Regions from separate parts of the Metabacillus herbersteinensis genome, predicted to be linked through region 3. Evidence: riboswitches for the same ligand, from Rfam matches in the RefSeq annotation. Region 3 holds a riboswitch; each other region holds the start of a gene.
The links. A riboswitch is a leader RNA that binds a small molecule or an ion and turns the genes downstream of it on or off. The one in region 3 is predicted to bind S-adenosylmethionine.

Region 1 (8,306 bases), on a different contig from region 3:
AAAGTAAAACCCGGTTCACTCTACATGTTAAGGAGAAAACGATATACACCTCTTCCTAATTTTGAAGAGGTGTGATCTTTTCTCTCTCATTTTTAACATATTAAAAGTTTCAATATAAAAAACAACTAAATTCTTACTTAATGAAAAGCAACAGATAGGAGGAGGCAGTTCAATGATCTTGCGTTTGCTATTTCCAATATTTTTAATGCTCACCGTCTTTCTTTTACTGATTCAAACACTAAATTTAACGAAATTTGAAGCAAATGGAACGATAGGATCAGGATTTTTACCTATGGCACTAGCATTCCTTTTAATCATTTTATTAGCGATGGAGTCATTTTCTGTTTTTTCGAATGAAAGTAAGAAAGAGACGAAAGAGACGAAGGGTACTGCCAATAATCTTTCCCAGCAATTATTATTTATGGGACTCATTATCCTGACTTTAATAATGGTTAATGTTTTAGGTATGCTAATCAGTTTGGGGCTATTTATTTTTGTTGTCCTATTTAAAATGGAAAAGCGCTCCCTCATTAATTCCGCATTCTTTTCTCTTATTTCGATTTTCATCCTTTATATAACTTTTGTTAAATTACTTAGTATATCTTTTCCGATGGGACTATTAGATTAGAGGGGGGTGTGGAGATGGAATTGTCATTATTAATGGATGGCTTGGTTTCAATCGTAACAAGTCCATCTACATTATTATGGTGTATGTTAGGTGTTACAATTGGAACATTAGTAGGGGCGCTCCCAGGCATAGGATCATTAACAGCGATGGCAATTTTAATGCCCATAACGTTTGGTGTAGCGCCGTTGGATGCACTTGTCTTACTGATTAGCATTTACATGGGTGGGATGTATGGAGGCAGGATTAGCTCGATTTTAATCAACGTCCCAGGAGATGCTGGTGCATTAGTTACTACATTCGATGGATATCCAATGGCACAGCAAGGGAAAGCTGGACATGCCCTAACCTTGAGTGCGATTGCTTCTTTTATTGGGGGTTTGGTTGGTTTTTTAGGTTTAGTATTTTTAATAGGGGTTGTTTCAAAATTCGCTCTTTCCTTTGGGCCAGCTGAGTACTTTGCATTAATTCTTTTTTCCTTAATTGCCTCGAGTGGGGTGACCGGAGGCAAGCCAAGTAAAGCATTTATATCAGTAACACTAGGACTACTTATCGCAATGATTGGACTCGATCCTCTTGCAGGTGATCAACGCATGACCTTTGGGAGCATTCACTTATGGGATGGCATTAGTTTTGTTGTAGTGGCTATAGGTATATTTGGTTTATCGGAGGTACTAGCCCGTTTAGAATCCAACAAAAGCAAGGAAAGCATGTTTACCAAATTTAAATTTTCATCACTATTTCCTAAGGTAAGTGAAATTTCCAAAACATTTTTTAGCATGACACGTGGCGGCATAATAGGATTTTTAGTAGGGGCTTTACCAGGAGCCGGAGCTTCCGTAGCGACATTCCTTTCCTATAGTTTAGAAAAAAAGATATCTAAACAGCCAGAAACATTCGGAAAAGGAAATCCCCATGGATTAAGTGGACCGGAAGCAGCTGATAATGCATCCGTAGGAGGGGCTTTAATTCCAACCTTTAGTTTAGGTATTCCAGGTACGGCAAGTGCAGCTATTCTTTTAGGAGGAATGATGATGGTTGGTTTACAGCCTGGACCAGCCTTGTTACAAGAATCAGCTGATATTGTTTGGGGCGCAATCGCCGCATTACTAGTAGCAAACATATTACTATTGGTATTAAACACTCTGTTTATTCCTTTTTTTGCGATACTTATAAAAAATGCAGAACCATACCTAACAGCCGTTATAGCAAGTCTTTGTTTTATAGGGGTTTATACCTATAGAAATAGCTTATTTGATGTGATACTGTTAATTGTTTTTAGTCTTGTCGGGTATTTTATGAGAAAAAATGGTTATCCGTTAGCTCCATTAATACTTGGAATGATATTAAGTCCACTGCTAGAGCAAAATTTTAGAAGAGCCTTGCTATTATCAGAAAATAATTTATTGATATTTGTTAGTAGTCCAATATCCATTACTTTTGTGTTATTGTCACTCTCCATACTAATACTTCCAAGAATTCGAAAATATAAAAATAGGGAAAAAAATAATCATACACTGATTAATTACTAATATTGGAATAATTGTGACGCGTTTTTTACTTACCAATGGTCATATCGGAAAGATGAATGATGTAATGGCTTCCAAATCATCATCAGTAAATAACAAAATGTTTATGGTCTACCTATCCTCACATGGTAGCCACTGAAGTTGAATTCTAATCGAAAATAATTAAAAAATATGTTAGTAATTAAAAATTATCAAGAGTGGTAGAGAGAACTGGCACAACAACACCACAGCAATCTGCTATATGTAAGGTGCTAACACCAGCAAAGCAACAGCTTTGGATGATAAGTCGGTGATGAACCCCTTTTGTATTCCAATGCAAAAGGGTTTTTTTACAATTGGATATACGTCTGGGTTGAACAAAAAGTTATAAGGAAGGGTGGATAAACGATGTTTAAAACAATTATAGAACCACGAGTTTCTGAAACGGATGGGGTAGGGCACATTAATAATACAACCATACCTGTTTGGCTAGAGGGTGGTAGAAATAAACTATTTTCATTATTTAACCCCGATCTTGATTTTAAAAATTGGAAAATGATCATTTTAAAAACAACAGTCGAGTATAAACAGCAAATATACTTCGGCAAAGATGTTGAGATAAAATGCTGGGTCAAGCGATTCGGCGATTCCAGCTTGGAACTATATGAAGAAATTTGGCAGCAAGGAACCCGATGTGCAATAGGAAACACGATCTATGTAAACTACAACGTTCAAGAAAGAAAGAGCGAGTCTATACCCGAAGAAATTAGAAAAGAATTGGAAAAACATTTATATGGGAGGGAATCTAATGAAATAAAGTGATATACAGTTTAGAGAATCATTTTGCCAGAATTAGATTAAAATCGACCTAATTCATCGATTATAATCAATCATAATATCTCAATCAATGTACAGATGCCTTTCTACATAGTGGAGACGCAAATGAGGAAAAAAAGTATTCCTTGCAATAACCTAATTGACCATTATTCTGTTGTCTCATTCAACACCTAACTTAATTGTTCCTATTGAACTAACTAGTGTAATTTAAAAACGGTAGAAGCGGCGAAAGGATTATTGTAAAGGTGATTTATCAGCATCCTAAAAGGGATTTCCGTTTCAATACACCTAAACCTAAATGGTTATTTAAACCAGATAAGGCTTAGGGTAGTTTGAATAATTAAATCGTAAATAGGTCCTTCGTTTGGAATGCGTTTTCTACATATTTAATAAATTTTTTGGACGAAGCAGAAAGAGGTCTTTTCTTAGAATGAACCAACCCAAATGCCATCTGTACTGGATCATAATTAACAATATGCAGCTTTTTTACTTTATTATTAGCCTGAAGCTCGTTATTTTTAGTAGACCAATCTGGTGAAAAAGTGATTGCTAAATTATTTATTATTGCTTTTCTTATCACATCAGTATTGTTTGATGAAAAAAGGATATTCAACGGACCGAATTGATTTAAGAAATCATTGACAAACCACTTGATATAGTCCCCGTTATACATAACAATTGTTTGATTAATTAGAGTTTGTGGTTTAACACTGTCATGTATCGCAAGCGGGGAGTTTTTGTTCACATAAACTTTCATTTCACCTTTGATCAAAGGTTTAAACTCTAAATCATCAGTTATATTCTTGAGTCCAACATGATAGGCAATCATGCCAATGTCAACTGTGCTCTGATTTATCGCCTCGATAATTTCTTGTGTTTCTTGTTCTTTTATTTCAATGTTCACGTTTGGAAAATCTGCTTTAAAAGCAGCCATCGGATTGAGGAAAAATGTCATAAACGTTGGAATCGAAGCTAATTTTAATTCTCCTTTTACTGCCATTATTTCGGTTTGCATTTCATCTTTTAATTCTTGAATTACTTTTATAATTTCATATGCCTTTTGGATGACCTTTTGTCCTTCTACTGTTGGAATTGTTCCTGTGCGTGAACGATGAAATAACGTTACTCCAAGTTCTTTTTCAAGTAGCGATAGGGATTGACTAATAGCCGATTGTGTAACATGAAGGTTTTCTGATGCTTTTGAAATCGTCCCTGCTTTTGCAACCTCGATAACATATTCTAATTGTTCTATTTGCATAGGATCCTGCTTTCTATAAGTTTTTCTTAAGTATCCATTAAAAGGTTTAATTTTATTAATGGTAATCTAAATTGTATAATAAATTCAGGTTATTCTCAAATTTTTATTTTTTTGTGAGGTGAAAAATGACGAAAGATTAGTGTTTCTACAAGTAGAATCTTACAAAAATATTAGGTACCGAATATTTATAATTGAAAGCGCTACCGCCAGGTTTTTAGAAAAGGAATCCAGCAGGTTTGGAAGAGAGATTGGTGCTATTACTTTATATGAATATTCTAATGTTAGCTCGCGGAACTAATTTTTAGAATGTAAATGTAAATGTAAATGGAAGGTAGGATGATTAATGTGCGTTGGCTTATATTAGGCTCAATCTTCATACTTGCTGTTATCAGTTTTGCAGATAAGACGATTATTGGATTAGCTGCAGGTCCAATAATGAACGATTTGAATCTTAATTATGAACAATGGGGGATAGTCGGCAGCAGCTTTTTTTGGTTGTTTTCAATTGCTGGAATTATTGGAGCTGCGTTGTCAGATCGGTTTGGAACAGGGAAAATGCTCTTGATTATGGCGGTAATCTGGACGATTGCCCAATCAATGACTTTTTTTGTGGCCAGTTTGCCCTTGCTAATATTGACTCGCGTAATGTTGGGTGCTGGGGAAGGTCCATTTTTTGCTACTGCCGTTAGTCATCTCAGTAAATGGTTTCCACCTGAATCGAGAGGATTTGCCTTCTCTATTTTAAATTTAGGTAATACAATCGGAAAAGCAGTTTCAGTGCCCGTCCTGGTCTTCCTTATTGCTAAATTTGGCTGGCGAGAAGCGTTTGTTATTCTTGGTGTTTTTAGCCTTATATTTGTCTTTTTCTGGTTGTGGGTAGGAAGGATGAAACCGCCTTTGTCAATCAATGAACCAGAAACGGCAAAATCAAAAATAGACTGGAGAGCAACCTTCAGGATTCTCCGCTCACCAACGTTTGTTTTTACGACCTTAATAGCATTTATGGGTTATGCCGTGATTACGTTCAGCCTCGTCATTAACCCAACCTATTTAATAGAAGTCAAACAAGTTTCAGCACAAACGATGGGATATATGAAAGCGATTTCAGGTGGAGCAGGGGCGTTGCTTTGTATTATTATTTCAATCTATTCTGACCGAATTTACAAGAAAACCCAGAACATATGGAAGGCTCGCGTTTTGTTAACGTCCATCTGTATCTTTCTCGCTGGAGTCTTGTATTTCTTGTTCACAATGACCACTTCAGTTCCATTAATGACCTCTGCTTTAATTTTGGAGAATGCCTTTATTTTACTGTTATTTACACTTTGTCCACAAGTCGTAAACAGTCTCCTTCCCGAAAGGAAAGGACTTATGTCAGGTATTATGATGGGGATTGCGACAACATCCGGGATTATTGGGCCGATCATTTTTGGAAAGGTCATTCAGGCAGCTGGTACTAACAGTGCAGCGGGATTTAACATCACCATCCAAGCGCTTTCAGTTCTTCTTATCTTAAGTGCCGCCATTTATGCTATTTTTGCAAGGCCTCCTCAACAAGGAAATACGAATAACGTTCAGTCTCCAAGGAAAATATCAGAAACGGTTAATTAATGCTTTAAATTTAGAATTAGAGAATAGGAGAGGGTTATTATTTTGCCACAAAACACAGTAAAAGATGAAAAAGAGAAGGCATTGGCTTATTTAAAAGAACATACGAAGAGGTTTAAAAAAGGGGTTGAAAAAGTTACGGAAAATATATACTGCGCTGTAGGATACGGTTTAGCAAATTCAACTCTAATTGTAACTAAAAAAGGAAATATCATTGTCGACACGACAGAAAGCATTGACTCAGCAGCTGAGATTAAAGCTGAGTTTGATAAAATTTCCCCCTTGCCAACAATCGCAATCATTTATACTCATGGACATGCAGACCATGTGAACGGGGCATCCGTATTTATGGATGAACAGACAGAAATTTATTCGAATTTCAAAACAGTTGAATTTTTTCATACACAGTTTAACCAGCTTAAAAGCATACTAGATATACGCGGGGCCAGACAATTTGGAGTGTTCCTGCCACCTGATCATACTCCTTGCAGCGGATTAGGTCCGTCTTTGCGGGTTAACCGGAATAACCCCAAATTGGTGTTCCCGACACAGGTTTTTGAAGATTCTTTGGTATTAACCATTGGGGAAGTAACGTTACAGCTAGTATCGGCACCTGGAGAGACGGATGATCAAATTTTTATTTGGATTCCGGGACAGAAAGTATTGCTGGGCGCAGATAATTATTATCCTGCCTTTCCGAATCTATATACCATAAGGGGAACAACGCCACGGCCTGTTCTGCAGTGGGTTCAGTCATTAGATAAAATGCGCGACCTTCAAGCAGAGTATTTAGTTCTTGGTCACACAGAACCGGTCTTTGGTTCTGAACAAATAAGTGAACTTTTGACAATGTACAGAGATGCTATTCAGTTTGTGCATGACAGTACAGTTCGTGGCATGAATAAAGGAAAATCTGTTGAACAGCTGGTGGAAGAAATATCTCTTCCAAATCATTTACGGTATTGTAGTGAGCTAAGGGAACTTTATGGAAGCGTATCACAATCTGTTCGAGCCATCTATCACGGATACTTGGGCTGGTTCGATGGGAACGCTACCAATTTAGAAAGGCTTTCTCCGAAAATTTTTGCCGGAAAAATCGAGCAACTTGCTGGAGGAACAGATGTTTTAATTGAAGAAGCAATAAGAGCTTTAGGAAATGAAGAATATCAATGGGCAGCAGAACTTTCGGATTTGTTATTAGCATTGTTGCCTGGCAGCTATTATGTAAAAAAAATAAAAATAGAAGCATTAACTGAATTAGGTTTAAGATCCTACAATTCGAATAATCGTTCGTACTATCTTTCACAGGCAAATGAGTTGAAAGAATACTTTCATTATCCGGACAAAAAACCGTTAAAGACAAGGATAGCCTATGCACATGCTATGCCGCTTGACAGTTTCTTTGCAAATATGACGATCTTACTCAACCCTGAGCATTGTAAAGATAAAACATATTCTGTAAACGTTTATATTAAGGATAAAGTTTTAGACTTTAGAATTGTCATTAGAAAGGGGATTGCAGAAATCCGTGAAGGAGCGGAACAAGACCCAGAACTGACAATCAGCACGGAAGAAAAGATTTGGAAAGATATCATTATAGGAGCAAGGGAATGCGAGGAAGTCATTAAAAGGGGAGAACTCCAAATTGAAGGAGATTCAACTCTATGTAAGGAGTTTATTGCCCTTTTTCAGTAAGGGTGTATACAACAATCCTGGTATTTGCAATTAAATAAAGTTACAAAAGTTTACAGGAAAGAAGGAAATCCTATGGTCATTAAGCTAGAAGAGGATCTCAAGAAACTTCGAGAAAAATTGCAAGATTTCATTCAAAATGAATTGCTTCCATATGAAGAGGAGCACGGATTGAATGCCGAAGAAGATATTCCGATGGAAGCGATTAGATGGGTAAGAAAACGGTCCAGGGAATTGGGTTTTTATGGAATTAACCTACCCATAAAATATGGAGGTCAGGATATCAGTTTAAAAGGATTATGCATATTTAAGGAAGATTTAGCTCGCTCAGGAGCTGTTTTATGGGGACAGGTAATCGGGGAAATCGGAGGACCGCTGAGAATTGGACAAATGCTGGAAAGTTTCACCCATGAGCAAATAAAAAAATATGTGATTTCGGTCATTTCTGGAGAGTCAAGCTGCTGTTTTGCGCTTACCGAACCGAATGCTGGCTCCGATGCTTTTGCAATCGAAACAACCGCTGTAAGAGATGGGGATGATTATATATTAAATGGGAAAAAGCATTTTATTAGTGCTGCCCCTTATGCGGATTTTGCTATTGTCATAGCCAAGGAAGTACTAGATGGAGAGAAAAAGAGAATCACCGCATTTCTAGTAGATAAAAAAACGCAGAAAAAGCCTGGTTTCGAACTAGGCAAAATTCAAGTCCCTATATCAGGAGAACGAATTCACGCTGAATTAATCTTTAATAAATGCCGAGTACCGGCAACAAATATTA
Region 2 (8,306 bases), on a different contig from region 3:
AAAGCAGTTTAACAAACAAAATTGAGATGAGAAAAGCCGCGATAGGTGTAAGCATCCAAAACATGACAATCCAAAGTAATGATTTAACAAATAACAGATTATACGCAACTCCCACACCTACAACCGCTCCAACTGTCACCTCACTTGTAGACAATGGAATTCCAATTAGATTTGCTAAAAACAAAGAACATGTAGCTGAAAAAAGGATAATAATGACCACTTCAATGGACATTAGTCTTTCTGGAACAATACCTGAACTGATTGTTTTAACAACTTCTCCTCCACCAATAACAGCACCTAATAAAACCCCTACTCCACATAAAAGTAATGCATACCTTGCTTTTGTAATGGCTCCAGAGCCATATGCAACACCCATAGATGCCGCTGCACCACTTGCTCCAATGTTCATTGCAAAAAATAGACTGATTGAAAACGCAATGATCTCTAGCATCTACTCACCCTTCCTCCTATTGATGGAGGCCACATTCTGTTTTCATTTGTCCTGTCCATCTTCCTGCTCGTAAATCACTTTCATCAAAAGCAGGCTTGGTACAGTGGAAACACCCAATACTAGGGTATCCTTTGTCGTGTAATGGATTGTAATCGAGATCGTTTTTGTGAACATATCTCCATATTTCCTTCCAAGTCCAATGGATAAGCGGACAAATTTTTATGGACTGAAATCGATCATCTTTGTTTATAAAATTGACTGATTTTCTTGTTTCTGATTGCTCGCGTCTTAAGCCAGAAATCCAGGCAACAGATCCACTTAATGTTTCTTGTAAAGGCAAGATTTTACGAATTTCGCAGCATGAATTTGGTTCTCGTTCCCAAAGTTTTTCACCGTATTTCTTGGCTTGTTCCTCTAAAGTTAACTTTGGCTTTTTAAGCTCAATCCGAAGAGATGGATACTTAAGTTTCACCTTATCAATTAACTCGTACGTTTCTTTGAAATGGACATCTGTATCTAAGAAAACGATCTTGGCATCTGGTTTTACTTTTGCTATTAAATCAATTAACACAATTCCTTCTATCCCAAAACTACACGCATACACAACATTTTCACCGTACTCTTGGTACGCCCAGCTTAAGACATTTAATGCACCCTTATACCGATCATCGAGATCAAACTCACCCTCAGGGGGACTCCAAGTTTCATACGTTAACATAGCTTAAATCACCTCTTTAGCATTTGTTGTTAAAGAAAAAACGACTATACCGATCGTTGATTTACAACGAAAGATAAGATCGCCTCTAGTTTGTCTAGTCAGCATTTTTTCACTTTAACCGTACTTTTTCATTTTTCTCAAGCTGAATTACTTTTCCATCTTGAATGACAAGCGTAATGGATCCATATTTCATCGTGTTTAGCATTTCCTTTAGTTTATTCGCTACAGCATCAAATTGCTCTTCGTTCCCCATATAACTCCCCCTAAAAAACCTACCATGCTTCTAAAGAGATGATCTTCTCTTAAACTAGGAACTTATGAATAGAACTCATAAACGAAAAAATTCTCTCCAGAATGGAAAGAAGTAGGTATGGATATACCTTATCTTTCAAAATGGGCTTCATTTTGCTGGAATTAGCACCTTACTGAAAAATATCAGCAGGTTGCCGGGTTTCCTCGGGCCAGTTCCCTTCACCACTCTTGATAAGAAGTTATGCTATTATTTTCAAATTTTAGCACAATTCAAACAAAAGTCAACCCGAGTTTACTGATAGGATTAATATTTATTTTAAAATGGGAAAAATTACCCAAATTTCTTCCTGCTTATTGACAAAGTTACCCTTGAAATTTATAGTAAACCAAACCTTTTATTCCTAGATTTGTTATTTTTTTATTTTAAAAAGTGGAACTTTTCTGCATTTTGAACGTTTTATATGTAAGACTACCTTTAAGATATAGAGGTGATTAGCTTGGATTTATACATAAAGATACTTAGTTCTATCGTGGGGATTTACTTTTTTTGTGTAGGACTTGCACATTGCTTGACGTTTAGTTCGAACAAGGAATTTTTAGAGGATTTGAAGAAATCTGTCACTGGTCAAATGTTTTGGTTTTCTATAACTGGTCTACTTTTTTGGAACTTCTTACTACTGATACGGATACCAGATACAAAAGTGAAGCTAATCTATCACACTAGTTTTCTCTTAATAGGTCTAATCGGGTTTGGCTTATCTGTATTCATTTGGTTCATTTAAAGAAAAGGAATAGAATAGACGGTTTAATGTCTCCTCTACTCCTTTTATCCCTTTTAAATAGTCAGCATCCAGTTGTCGCTAGAAGGATCTTCTCGCCAATTCTTTAGCTTTTGTACATCCTTTTCTGAAACATAACCCTCTTCTACTGCTACTTGTATTAAGGCTTCATAATCACTTAAGGAATGGGCTTTAATGTTAGCTTCTTCTAGCAATTCTTTTCCAACTGAAAGTCCATATGTAAAAATGGAGACAACACCAAGTACTTCACAGCCTTCCGCTCGAAGTGCTTCAACTGCTGTGATCGCGCTCCCACCTGTTGAGATTAAATCCTCAACGACGACAACCTTTTGGTTTGGCAATACTTTGCCTTCGATTTGATTCCCTTTTCCATGACCTTTTGCTTTACTGCGTACATAGCACATCGGAAGGGATAAACGATCGCTCACCCATGCTGCGTGAGGTATTCCTGCTGTTGCTGTTCCGGCGATTATCTCCACATCGGGAAAATGTGTCTCTATTAGACTCACTAGACCTTCTGCAATGACATTTCTAATTTCCGGATATGACAAGGTTAATCGGTTGTCACAATAAATAGGAGATTTTATGCCACTTGACCATGTAAAAGGGTTATTTGGCTGTAAATAAACCGCTTCAATTTGTAAAAGTTTTTTTGCAATTTCTTTTTTCATGAAGTAATACCCTCCCACATTTTCTTAACCATCTTGTATGTTTCGTAAGGATCATCTGCACCCGTAATGCTTCTTCCCACAACAATTGCAGTGGACCCAAGCTCTCTCGCTAGTTCAGGAGTAGCGATTCGCACTTGATCGTTGGCAGCATCGCCCTTTATACGGATTCCTGGGGTTACTGTTATAAAATCGGAGCTGATTTGCTGCTGAATAAGCCTAACCTCATGTGAAGAGCAGACAACTCCATCAAGACCACTTTCAAAAGCTGTTTTTCCATAATGAAGCACAACATCCCTTAACTCTTCATTAATTAATAGCTCATCCTTAACCATCTCTTGAGTTGTACTTGTAAGTTGAGTAACCGCAATGCAAGCTGGTCTTACTTTTCCTGCTATTGTTCCACTTTCAAGACCTTCAATAGCTGACTCCATCATAGAACGGCCTCCTGCGGCGTGAACATTGACAAGGTCTACATCGAGTTTTGCTAGTCCATGCATCGCCTTTTTAACAGTATTCGGAATATCATGCAGTTTTAAATCTAAGAAAATTTTATGACCCTTTTCTTTTAAGTCATCAATAATAGATGGTCCCTCTTTATAAAAGAGCTCCATTCCCACTTTCACATAAAGTGTCTCACTTTCAAAAGAGGATAAAAATTGATTGACTTTGATGCGCTCAGAAAAATCAAGGGCAATAATGAGCGGTCTTTCGATCATATTTCCAGCTCCTTCCGACAATTTCTGAAACGTGGTCAAACCCAAGTTCCTTTAATCGTTCCGGCAATGCATCAATAAGCTCAGGGCAAATAAATGGGTTAACAAAATTTGCTGTACCAACTGCAACTGCCGAAGCCCCGGCATACATAAACTCAATGACATCATCCACCGTTTGAATGCCACCCATCCCAATGATTGGAATATTCACTGACTGACTTACTTCATAAATCATTCGAATCGCAACTGGCTTAATTGCAGGACCAGAAAGCCCGCCTGTTTTGTTTGAAAGAATTGGTTTTCCTGTTTTTAAGTTAAGACGCATGCCTAGCAGAGTGTTAATCATCGTTAAACCATCAGCACCTGCTTGTTCAATAGCTTTAGCAATCTCAACGATATTCGTTACATTCGGTGAAAGTTTCACATAGACGGGTACTTCGGAAACATTTTTTACTGCTCTTGTTAGCTGTGCAGCTATTTCTGGAACGGTTCCAAATGCAATGCCACCTGTTTTTACATTCGGACAGGAAATGTTTAATTCAATTGCATGTACATTTGGTGATTTACTAATTTCCTTGGTTACTTCTACATAATCTTCTATTTGTGAACCTGCTACGTTTGCGATGATTGGCACATCGAACTGCTCTAGCCACGTGAGTTCATTTTCGATCACTTTTTCAAGACCAGGATTTTGTAGACCGATCGCATTTAACATTCCTGCTTCCGTTTCTGCGACTCGTGGTGTTGCATTACCAAAACGAGGTTCACTTGTTGTTGCTTTAATCATGATTGCGCCAAGCTGACTTACATCATATATATTTGCATACTCTTTTCCAAAACCGAAGCATCCTGATGCAGGCATGATTGGATTTTTAAGACTCAAACCTGGTAGTTGAACATTTAACATCTCTTAAATAACCACCTCTCCGGCCAAAAATACAGGACCATCGCTGCAAACTTTTTTATAACTTGTACCATCTGGATCAGCTTGTGTATGACAAACACATGCAAAGCAAGCGCCAATTCCACAGCCCATGCGTTCTTCTAAAGACAGATACATAGGTTTATGAGAATATAACGTTTCAAGCGCACGCAACATAGGCGTTGGTCCACATGCAAATGTCGTATCAAACTCTAACTCATAATTAGTGATTAAATCTGTTACAAAACCTTTGCTACCATATGTTCCGTCAACAGTTGTTACATAAGTTTTACCTAACCGTTTAAGTTCATGTTCTAAAAACACAACATCTAGGGTTTCAAAGCCAATAACATGTTTAACAATTACTCCCTTTTCAACTAACCTCTTTGACAATTCTAGTAAAGGCGGCACACCAATACCTCCACCCACTAAAAGTGCGGTTTGACCTGCTTTCAATTGTTCAGTAGGAAAACCATTTCCAAGTGGTCCAAGAACATCTACATTATCGCCAGGTTTTTTAGCAGAAAGAAGCTGAGTGCCAGCTCCTTCTGCTCGGTATATCATTGTGAATTGATTTTTTTCTTTGTCAATTTCAGAGATACTGATCGGTCTTCGTAATAAAGGCGCTGAGCCTTCTGTTACTTTTAAATGAACAAATTGACCTGGCTCACTCATTTCTTTAACGAGCTCACCTTCAACTGTTAACTGAAAGATGTTTTTTGCTATTCTCAGTTGGTTAATCACTGTCATGAGCTCTTTTTTGATCACGCTAGACTCACCACCTGCTGCTTTTTAACTTTAGGCATTGTTTCAGTTGAAAATGTCATCGATTCGAGTACTGCTAATATTGCTTTAGCCGTATCCAGTGATGTTAAGCAAGGAATTCCATTCTCTACGGATTCACGACGAATTTTAAAGCCATCTCTTGCTGGTTGTTTTCCCTTTGTTAAGGTATTGATGACAAATTGCGCGTCACCTTTTCGGATAACATCCAAAAGATTTGGTTCATCTGCCCCGATTTTGTTAACGATTTTTGCTGGAATGCCTTGCTTGCTTAAATGTTCTGCAGTTCCACTTGTAGCTAGTATCTGATAGCCGATGTGATGAAATCTTTTCGCAATTTCTAAGCCTTCTTCTTTGTCCTTATCTGCAATAGTCAACAGAACAGAGCCATGGTTTTGAATATGAATGCCAGAGGCAACGAGCCCTTTGTATAACGCTTTTTCTAACGTATGATCCTTCCCCATAACTTCTCCTGTTGATTTCATTTCAGGACCGAGTGTGATGTCAACGTTGCGTAGCTTTGCGAATGAAAATACTGGTACTTTGACATAGACTCCAGCGCTTTCTGGATGCAATCCAGTGCTAAAGCCTAGATCACTTAACTTTGTTCCTAGAATGACTTTTGTTGCGAGATTAGCCATTGAAATCCCTGTGATTTTGCTTAAAAATGGTACTGTTCGACTTGAGCGAGGGTTAACCTCCAAGACGAAAATATCATCTTTGTAAAGTACAAATTGGATATTTAATAGCCCTACAATGTTTAAGCCCTTTGCAAGTCTAATCGTATAATCAACAATTTTCTGTTGAATTTCCCCTGATAGCGTTTGTGGTGGATAAACAGCGATTGAATCTCCCGAATGCACTCCTGCTCGTTCGATATGCTCCATAATTCCAGGAATGACGACTGTTTGCCCATCAGAAATCGCATCTACCTCAATTTCTTTGCCTGTTAAATATTTATCAATTAACACAGGGTGCTGCGGGTTAATTTTCACAGCGTTTTCCATATAGTGAAGGAGTTCATTTTCTTGATAGACAATTTCCATTGCACGACCACCTAGTACATACGAAGGTCTCACTAATACGGGATAACCAATCTTTTTTGCTATTTTTACGGCTTCGTGTACAGATGTTGCGGTTTTTCCTAGAGGTTGAGGAACTCCTAGTTTTTCTAATGTTTGTTCGAATTTATCTCGATTTTCAGCTCGGTCCAAATCTTCAAGAGAGGTACCAAGAATTTTCACTCCACGAGCTTGAAGCTCACTTGCAAGATTAATAGCCGTTTGGCCTCCGAATTGTACGATAACACCTTTTGGTTTTTCTAGATCGATAATATGCATCACATCTTCAACCGTCAGTGGCTCAAAGTAAAGCTTGTCTGAGATGCTAAAGTCAGTAGACACTGTTTCAGGGTTGTTGTTTACGATGATTGCCTCATAGCCTGCTTCTTTTATTGCCCACACAGAGTGCACGGTTGCATAATCAAACTCAATTCCTTGTCCAATTCGAATTGGTCCTGATCCAAGCACAATTACACTTTCTTTCTCAGTAACAATTGATTCATTTTCTTCTTCGTACGTTCCATAGAAATAAGGAGTTGTCGATTCGAACTCCGCAGCACAAGTATCGACCATCTTATAGACAGGGCTTATTCCCGCTTGTTTACGGAGCTCATAAACTTCCCTTTCGGTTGTGTTCCAAAGTGTTGCAATTGCTGAATCAGAGAATCCAAGTTCCTTTGCTTCAAGTAAACATTGAAGTTCGAAGATGTTTTCTTTCAGTGTTTCTTCAAACTCAACAATATTTGAGATTTTCACTAAAAAGAATAAATCGATTTGACTCCACTCATGGATGGTTTGCAGTGTTACACCTCTTTTAATCGCCTCAGCAATGTAGAAAAGGCGCTCATCGCCCGCTTTACGGATTCTTTTTTCAATTAGCTCATCCGAAATCATTTCAGCGTCCTTTAAGTGAAGATGACTAACATCTGCTTCTAGAGAACGCACCGCTTTTAGCAAGGACTCTTCGAATGTTCGTCCGATTGCCATTACTTCCCCTGTTGCTTTCATTTGTGTACCTAAATGGCGATTCGCAGATTCGAATTTATCAAAAGGCCAGCGTGGAATTTTGGTAACAATGTAATCAAGTGCAGGCTCAAAGCATGCATAGCTTTTCCCTGTTACAGGGTTTTTCATTTCATCAAGTGTTAATCCTACAGCAATCTTAGCAGCTAATTTAGCAATCGGATAACCAGTTGCTTTGGAAGCAAGTGCAGATGATCTGCTTACCCTTGGGTTTACTTCAATAATGTAATAGTGAAAACTGTGTGGATCTAACGCGAGCTGAACGTTACAGCCACCCTCAATTCCTAGCGCACGGATAATTTTTAATGAAACATTCCGTAGCAGTTGATATTCTCGATCGCTCAACGTTTGGCTTGGTGCAACAACAATCGAGTCCCCGGTGTGAATTCCAACCGGATCAAAATTCTCCATGTTACAAACTACGATTGCATTGTCATGTGCATCACGCATAACCTCGTATTCGATTTCTTTAAAGCCAGCTATGCTTTTTTCAAGTAAGCATTGTGTCACAGGACTGCTTTTTAAGCCGCCTTTGACAATTTCAATTAGCTCAGCTTCATCGTGACAAATTCCGCCGCCAGTTCCGCCTAATGTGTAAGCAGGTCTTACAATGACGGGGTAACCAATTCTTCCTACAAACTCGTAAGCTTCTTCTAAATTATGAATGATTTCACTATCAGGCACTGGCTCGTTTAACTCGTTCATTAATGTACGGAAAAGGTCACGGTCTTCTGCTTTTCTAATGGCTGATAACTTCGTCCCTAAAATTTCAACTTCACACTCATCCAGTACACCACTTTCAGCGAGTTCGACAGCCAGATTTAAACCAGTTTGTCCTCCTAAAGTCGGAACTAGAGCATCTGGTCGCTCTTTTCGGATAATATTACTTAAAAATTCAACATTTAGAGGTTC
Region 3 (8,306 bases):
TGCCGAATGAATATCTGTGAAAATAACACCTTTAGCAGCTAAATCTTTCGATAAAGAAGTATAAGCCGCCGTCGTGTTAAGTTGCACATATAAATTTTTATTTTTATCTTCTAAGTCAATAAGTGCTTTCACATCTTGATGTAAGTTATCTAGAGATGACAGCTTGTCATTTTTTACAGTATGCTGTTTGAAATTTGTAAAATTCCATTTATCAATCTTTGTTTTATCAGGTCTAGGCATCGGTAGGTCTTCAACCTTCGCAAGAGCTTGTAAGCGAAGATCTCGAAGCCAGTCCGGTTCACCAAGCTCGTTTGAAAAGCTTGTGACATAGTCCTGATTAATTGGTAATTTCGTTTCCAATGTCATGTTAATCCCCCTTACGCTTCTTGCCCAACAGTTTCATCTTCAATACCTAATTCTTGTTTAATCCAGTCATATCCTTCACTCTCTAAACGCTGTGCAAGCTCAGGTCCGCCTGATTTCACAACTCGTCCTTGCATCATTACATGTACTTTATCAGGTGAAATGTAATTTAATAGACGTTGGTAATGCGTAATAATTAAGCAACCGAAGTCTTCGTTACGCATTTCATTAATCCCTTTAGAAACGACCTTCAACGCGTCAATATCAAGACCAGAGTCAATTTCATCTAATATCGCAATCTTTGGTTGGATCATCATTAATTGAAGAATTTCGTTACGTTTCTTCTCTCCACCAGAGAAACCTTCATTTAAATAACGTTGCGCCATATCAGGATCCATCTCTAATACTTCCATTGTTGAATCCATAGTGCGGATAAACTTCATTAGAGAAATTTCTTGACCTTCTTCGCGACGAGCATTGATTGCAGAGCGAAGGAAGTCAGCATTTGTTACACCAGAAATCTCACTTGGATATTGCATGCCTAAAAACAGACCAGCACGAGCGCGCTCATCCACTTCCATCTCTAAAACATTTTCCCCATCTAAAGTGATACTACCTTTTGTTACTTCGTATTTCGGATGTCCCATGATTGCTGAAGACAACGTTGACTTACCCGTACCGTTCGGCCCCATAATCGCGTGAATTTCTCCACCATTTATTTCAAGGTTTACACCCTTTAAAATCTCTTTTCCATCAATTTCTACATGTAAATCTTTAATCACTAAAGTAGAACCTGCCATTACTATACCTCCAATAAATATATGAAATTTACTAATTCTCATTTTATTCTCATTCTTATCTTATAACAAATGAAATGTGAACACAAGATATTAAGAAATCATACCCGTTTAAATGCTAATATGTAGTTTTGATACTACCCCTGTAACAACTAGCTACAATACACTGTATCATTTTAGGTAGCAGCAAGATTAAAAGTACATGTATACCCGCTTGAAATCTAATAACTCCAATTAGTTTAAACGTTTTTTCATAAAACAATCCCTACTGATAGCTTAAAATTTATTAGGAACTATTATAAAAGGAACCAATCATTGACTGGTTCCTCCTTTTTAACGTATTACTTTCCGTTCAAATTCATTGACGATCATTTGACTTTTACGGTAATCCATTTCACGACTTTTTTCTACTTCCATGCGTTTATCATGGTGTCGACTGTACTCTGCATAGCCCATTCCGTGAGTTTGGTGCATTGCCTTTTCCATTTCTGTCGTGTAATTGAGATCAAGTTTATCTTGACTACAATAAATAATGAATCATTCCTTTCAAATTTCTTCGTCTCAACAGTTACAAGTGTAACAAGATTTTAACTAACCCTCAAAGTGTGTATGCACTCATATTGGATTGTGAGCGACGATATGAACCCTTTACCCTATTTGACGATAAGTATTTACCTATTTGCTAAAAAATGCTTCATAATGCTAAAGAGTTGATGAAATCCAATAATAATTTCTGGAAAGTGCGACAAATATCTTCGTATTCTACGATAGTCACTTAATACATAAAAAAAGCGCGGGGCGCCTTGTCAGCCTTAGGCATAGCATAAGACGATTCTAAATTGAAGGCGTTCTTTGCCTTCAATTTAGAATCGTCTTATGACCTCGAGGAGCTAGGCGTGGAGCTGGACTGCGAAAAGCAGACTTAGTATCAGATTTTATTACTTATTTGTAAAAAAGAGCCCCTTAGGACTCTTTTAATTTAACTCCTTTAATTCGGTCATACATTCTAGAACGAGTGTGACGGCCTGGCTCATTGCAGCTCCACCGCCAAATGCTGCTGTAACGCCAACCGCTTCCAATATCTCTTGCTCAGACGCTCCTTGATCTAAACAGCCTTTTGTATGATAGATAATGCAATATTCATCCTGTGAAAAAATACTTATGCCCAGTGCTATTAGTTGTTTTTCTTTTTGAGAAAGTGTTCCTTCTTTGAAACAAGCTTCGGTAAATGCATTAAAATGATGAGCTAAATCTGGCATTTTTTCAGTAAACGTTCCTAATCCCATTTTATAGTCAAGTAAAGCAGCTTCTGTTGAATTTCGCGGTTCAAACTGTTCCATTTACATAAACAACTCCATTTCACCATTTTTTCAACGTTAGTATGCTTTGATTTGAAAAATGTATTCAGAAATATATAAGAAAAATAGAAAAAGCCTGTCACGAGGACAGACTCACCTTTTCACTCACCAACTGCTGAAAGAACAGATCCTTCATAGTTTGTTTTAATAAATTCTTGAATTTCTTCTGATTGAAGTACTTCAACCAATGCTTTAATTTCTTCTCTCTCTTCATCACCTTCACGAACAACTATTAAGTTTACATATGGGTTGCTTTCAGGTGACTCAAGCGCAATTGCATCTTCAGCAGGATTTAAGTCAGCATCTAATGCATAGTTACCATTAATTAATACTGCGTCTGCTTCGTCATTTTCGTACGCTTTTGTAAGCATTGCTGCTTCAATATCAGCTTGGAATTCAAGATTTTTTGGGTTTTCTTCAATATCTTCTACTGTTGCTGCTGTTTTTTCAACACCTTCTTTTAAAGTAAGAAGACCTTTTTCCTCTAATAGTGAAAGCATACGACCATGATCTGCAACCGAGTTACTCATAATGATAGTTGCTCCGTCTGGAAGATCTTCTAATGACTTATGTCGCTTAGAGTATACTCCAATTGGTTCAATGTGGACGCCACCAGCACTTACAAATTTATACCCATTATCAGCAATTTGTGAGTTAAGGTATGGCTCGTGTTGAAAATAGTTTGCATCAAGCTCATTTTCTTCAAGTGTTTTGTTTGGCAATACATAATCCGTAAACTCAACGATGTCTAGTTCAATTCCTTTTTCCTTTAAAAGTGGAGCTGCTTCCTCTAAAATATCAACGTGTGGAACTGGTGATGCCCCAATTTTTAATGTTTTACTTTCACCTTCGCCACCTGTACTATCTTCAGCGCCACCACATGCTACTAAAACTGTTGCAATGATTGCTAATAAAAATACCAATAAACTCTTTTTCATTTTCTTTTCCCCCTATCGTTTATCTAGTGATTTAGTTAATAAATCTCCAATAAATTGGATGATAAAAACAAAAATTAAAATAAGTACAGTTGCTATAATGGTTACTTGAATGTTACCACGGTTAAATCCTTCTAAGAAAGCCAAATTACCAAGTCCACCTGCACCAACAACTCCAGCCATTGCTGTGTATCCTACCGATGCAATTGCAGTCACTGTTATTCCAGATACAAGAGCTGGCATTGATTCCGGGAGAAGCACTTTCATAATGATTGTGCTTGTTTTAGCACCCATAGACCTTGCCGCTTCAATAACGCCTTTATCAATTTCACGAAGTGCAATTTCAACCATCCTTGCGTAAAAGGGTGCCGCACCGATAATTAAGGCGGGCAATGCAGCGTTTGCTCCTAAGATTGTTCCGACAACTACTTTTGTAAAAGGTATCAGTAGGATGATCAAAATGATAAATGGGATGGATCGAAAGATATTTACAACTGATGCAACAAGTCCGTTAATCATTCTGTTTTCCCATATGTTTCCCTTAGCTGTCAGGAATAATAGTAATCCTAAAATAATGCCAATAATAAAAGTGGCAACAACCGATAAAGACGTCATATAAATGGTCTCGTAAGTTGCTTCCCAGACCTTTTCCCAATTCACTTCAGGCAGAAGTTGTTCAAGCATTTAGAATCACCTCCACCTCAACCTGTTGATTTTGTATATAAGAAACTGCTCTCTCTACCTCTAGGTCATTTCCATCCATGTGAATAAACAATGTACCGTAAGAGCCACTCTGCGTTTGTGAAATCTTACCTTGTAGGATGTTTACTTCCACTTCAAAATGACGAATGATATTGGTGATTAAAGGTTGCTCAGCTGCATCTCCGACAAAAGTTAGTTGTACAACCCTTCCTTTTGGATATAGCTCCAATAAGTGTTCAACTGTTGCTTTCGTGTCTTCAGGTTCTGTTACTTGCTTAACAAATCGTTTTGTTATTGACTGTTGCGGTTTTTTGAAGACTTGAAGTACTTCGCCTTGCTCGACAACACGCCCCTCTTCCATAACAGCTACTTGGTGACAGATCTTACGAATTACATGCATTTCGTGAGTGATTAGCACAATCGTCAAACCTAGTCTTTCATTAATATCGACAAGTAGTTCTAAGATTGAATCAGTCGTTTGTGGATCAAGCGCTGAAGTAGCTTCATCACACAACAATACTTTAGGATTATTGGCTAAAGCTCTCGCAATTCCAACGCGCTGTTTTTGTCCACCACTTAGTTGAGCGGGGTAGGCATCTTCTCGTCCTTCTAAACCAACCAGCTTAATTAATTCAGCAACTCTTTTATCACGACTTTCTTTTTTCACTCCGACAATTTCGAGAGGAAAAGCGATATTTTCTCGAACTGTTCGTGACCATAGCAGGTTAAAGTGTTGAAAGATCATACTAATTTCTTGGCGAGCTTTTCGTAATTCCCGGCCACCGATTTTATCAATTCTTTGCCCAGCCACTTCTATTGAACCGCTTGTTGGTTTTTCAAGTCCGTTCAGCAAGCGAATTAATGAACTTTTACCTGCTCCACTATATCCAATGATTCCAAAGATTTCTCCTTGCTTAATATCCAAATCTACCGTATCAACTGCCTTAACATTTCCGCTTTTTGATTGATAGATCTTGACAACTTCTTTTAGTTGAATCATGTCATCACCTTCTTTCTAGTTGTTTTTAGTCCTCTCACTCTATTAGTATAAAGATTTTACAATTTTCTAAACGAAAAATGCCTTTCTGCAAAAATGAGCAGAAAGGCATGTAATAGTTAATGTCCTTTCTCTCATCTACCAAAGCAATCATTGCTTTGTGTGAATTGGCACCATTTCAACATCGACTGTTGACGGTTGCCGGGCTTCATAGGGCACTTCCCTCCACCACTCTTGATAAGAGTATAACTTTATTTAATTAGTACCTTATTCGTTTTAAGTGAGTTTTGATTACGTTTGTGATTGTATCATGCGTTAAAAAAATGTGTCAACTATTTTATTCTATTTTTAAGATAAGCTAACAGTTGCTGAAGATCGTATGCTTGTTGCCTTAAAAATAGCTTGCTCTAAATCCTCCAATAAATCATCAATATGTTCGATTCCAACTGATAAACGAATTAAATCTTCAGTAACTCCAGATTTCTTTAAATCCTCTTGTTCGAGCTGTTGATGAGTTGTACTTGCTGGATGAATGATTAGGCTTTTCGCATCCCCAACATTCGCAACATGTGACCATAATTCGACAGCATTAATTAGTGCAGCCCCAGCTTCCCGCCCGCCTTTTATCCCAAAAATGACGACAGAACCGGCTCCTTTTGGTAAGTATTTTTCAGCAAGTTGCTTTCCTGGATGATCTGGTAGCTCTGGATAAGAAACCCATTTAATAGCAGGGTGTTCTTTTAAGTAATGAATTATTTTCCTAGTATTGGATACATGCTCTTTCATACGTACATGAAGTGTTTCAAGACCTAATGTGAATTGAAAAGAGTTGTACGGACTGATAGCGGGTCCTAAATCACGCAGCAATTGAACACGAGCTTTAATAATAAATGCTATTTCACCAAGTGCCTCTGCATAGACAAGGTTGTGATAACTAGGATCAGGGCTAGTGAATCCTGGAAACTTAGGGCTATTCCAATCGAATTTTCCGCCATCAACGATAATTCCACCGAGTGTTGTTCCGTTACCAAGCAACCACTTTGTAGCAGAATGCACAACAATATCTGCTCCATGTTCAATTGGACGACATAAATATGGTGTGGCGAAGGTGTTGTCGATAATAAGTGGTATTCCTGCATCATGTGCAACTTTTGCGACAGACTCTATATCTAAAACATCCAAACTTGGATTTCCAATCGTTTCAGCAAAAATAGCCTTTGTTTTCGGTGTAATCGCTTCTTTAAAGTTTTCTGGATCCTTTGGGTCAACAAACACAGTGTTAATTCCATACTTAGGTAAAGTGTTGGCAAATAAGTTATATGTACCACCATATAGAGTTGAAGCTGAGACGATTTCATCCCCTACACTAGCAAGGTTTAGAATTGACAAGGTAATAGCAGCCATACCGCTTGCGACCGCTAACCCCCCAACTCCACCTTCAAGCTGAGCAACTCTCTTTTCAAAAACAGTAGAAGTCGGATTATGAATGCGAGTATAAATATATCCCTGTTCTTTTAGTCCAAACAAGTCTGCAGCATGATCAGTGCTATTAAACATATACGCATTTGACTGATAGATCGGCACCGCTCTTGCTCCCGTAGCTGGATCTTTACTTAATCCACCATGAATATTCAAAGTCTCTAACCGATAAGATTTTTTCTCTCCCATTGCTATTCCTCCCATAATCATAAAAAATTCAAAATACAAAATGCGTGTTTCGTTCTATCTACCAACATATGGACTCTCTTGTGAAGTTAGCACAATTTTGCATAGAGGGAATATTCAGTCTTTTATAATAAAAAACATTTCTGGATACAAGCTGTCAATTTCAACTTGAGTAAGGTTGACCGTATTGAAGAAATGCATCAACCCTTAAATAATCCCGAAACGATCCCTTAACTCTTACAGCCCCTATCTTTATCATTTGCTGTAGCTTGACTTCACCAGTTAATAGATCGTTTATTTCTTCCTCTGCACCTTCGATAACGAACGATGTTTTTCCACCGTTTCTTTTAATTTGTTTGATTCCTTCAGTAGTTATTTTTATATATATGCTTTTTAAATTAGTTGGTCGAATTTCTAAGGTAAGAGGGTGGTGGGGATAGATCGGAGTTAGGATGTTCAATTCATTTATTCTTTCTAAAAATAAATCAATACACATTATTATTCCCCCGATTGTCTGTCATCGCCTTTGGTACTTAAGATTCTATTCGACTCAGGGATTTCCTTCTCAAAGAATTCGACAGTTAATTTGTTTGCTGTCAGATGCTGATGGTTTATTCATATTTCCCAAGAAATATGTAAAATGCCGCCCTATTTAGGCGGCATATCTTTTTAAAACATCATATAAATATCCAACTGATTGAAACGCATATACTCTTTCAAGTATTATTTCATCTTTAAATATTAGTAAACATGGAACACTTTCAACTGCCCATTGTACCGCCTCATGTGGATAAAAGTTTAGATTCACACTGTATATCGTTAAGTCTGACATCATTTCATCAACAACCGATAACATTTTTTTGCAACCTGACACGTACCACATAAAGGTGTGTACAAGTAAAGAATTGTATAACCTTCTTTGTTTATCCCTTTATCTTTTTCATTCCATTCAATCATTGCTACTTGTTTTACACCTCTTCATAAAAATTTAGCATCAACATCAATATTCGCACTTAGTAAAACAGAAGCAACATGATGATCAGGAGCTGTTGCAACCTCGCGATAGGTTTTATCAATGTAAATGTGTGAAGCCTCTGGAAATTCACGTCTAAATTGTTTCCGTAATCGCTCCCCCGCATCATCTGCATCAACTAATACATATACATCTTTGAAAAAGAGCTCATCGATCAGCTCATCAAGCTTTGTAACGCTGATTGTTCCGTTTGTACAAATAATTTCTATTGGTTCATTTATGACCGTTAAGACCTTCTTTTTATCTGATTTACCCTCAACAATCAATACTTTTCCAACCTCAACTACTGACATTGTCATCACCTGTTTTTAAAGTTAAAAGTCTTTCTATAAGTTATTCGAGTTGTCGAGGTTGTTTCCTTTTAAAAGAAAGAAAACCGACCACTTATTATTTATCTTTATGAATCAAAATGACAACTGCTCAGGTTTCAAGTTGGCCTATAAACTCCTAAAACAA

Region 1: another riboswitch for S-adenosylmethionine. It lies ahead of ACFFIX_RS18355 (acyl-CoA thioesterase); the one in region 3 lies ahead of ACFFIX_RS05480 (methionine ABC transporter ATP-binding protein).
Region 2: another riboswitch for S-adenosylmethionine. It lies ahead of ACFFIX_RS07180 (YezD family protein); the one in region 3 lies ahead of ACFFIX_RS05480 (methionine ABC transporter ATP-binding protein).

Annotation. Positions count from the first base shown of each region.
Region 1 covers NZ_JBHLVO010000019.1:52,358-60,663, reverse strand. The annotation lists gene ACFFIX_RS18370 (tripartite tricarboxylate transporter substrate binding protein) at 1-7, shown strand, start outside; gene ACFFIX_RS18365 (tripartite tricarboxylate transporter TctB family protein) at 173-628, shown strand; gene ACFFIX_RS18360 (tripartite tricarboxylate transporter permease) at 643-2,157, shown strand; SAM riboswitch class I at 2,340-2,442, shown strand; gene ACFFIX_RS18355 (acyl-CoA thioesterase) at 2,542-2,955, shown strand; gene ACFFIX_RS18350 (LysR family transcriptional regulator) at 3,311-4,228, opposite strand; gene ACFFIX_RS18345 (MFS transporter) at 4,574-5,839, shown strand; gene ACFFIX_RS18340 (alkyl sulfatase dimerization domain-containing protein) at 5,882-7,531, shown strand; gene ACFFIX_RS18335 (acyl-CoA dehydrogenase family protein) at 7,604-8,306, shown strand, end outside.
Region 2 covers NZ_JBHLVO010000004.1:57,387-65,692, reverse strand. The annotation lists gene cysP (sulfate permease) at 1-451, opposite strand, end outside; gene ACFFIX_RS07185 (phosphoadenylyl-sulfate reductase) at 468-1,169, opposite strand; gene ACFFIX_RS07180 (YezD family protein) at 1,279-1,422, opposite strand; SAM riboswitch class I at 1,548-1,659, opposite strand; gene pyrE (orotate phosphoribosyltransferase) at 2,257-2,892, opposite strand; gene pyrF (orotidine-5'-phosphate decarboxylase) at 2,889-3,605, opposite strand; gene ACFFIX_RS07165 (dihydroorotate dehydrogenase) at 3,577-4,512, opposite strand; gene ACFFIX_RS07160 (dihydroorotate dehydrogenase electron transfer subunit) at 4,516-5,295, opposite strand; gene carB (carbamoyl-phosphate synthase large subunit) at 5,292-8,306, opposite strand, start outside.
Region 3 covers NZ_JBHLVO010000003.1:96,884-105,189, reverse strand. The annotation lists gene sufD (Fe-S cluster assembly protein SufD) at 1-366, opposite strand, end outside; gene sufC (Fe-S cluster assembly ATPase SufC) at 378-1,163, opposite strand; gene ACFFIX_RS05500 (YuzK family famiily protein) at 1,494-1,646, opposite strand; gene ACFFIX_RS05495 (carboxymuconolactone decarboxylase family protein) at 2,135-2,500, opposite strand; gene ACFFIX_RS05490 (MetQ/NlpA family ABC transporter substrate-binding protein) at 2,620-3,456, opposite strand; gene ACFFIX_RS05485 (methionine ABC transporter permease) at 3,469-4,137, opposite strand; gene ACFFIX_RS05480 (methionine ABC transporter ATP-binding protein) at 4,130-5,155, opposite strand; SAM riboswitch class I at 5,284-5,396, opposite strand; gene ACFFIX_RS05475 (O-acetylhomoserine aminocarboxypropyltransferase/cysteine synthase family protein) at 5,501-6,820, opposite strand; gene ACFFIX_RS05470 (SCP2 sterol-binding domain-containing protein) at 6,981-7,313, opposite strand; partial or broken gene ACFFIX_RS05465 (thioredoxin family protein) at 7,470-7,774, opposite strand; gene ACFFIX_RS05460 (toprim domain-containing protein) at 7,796-8,143, opposite strand.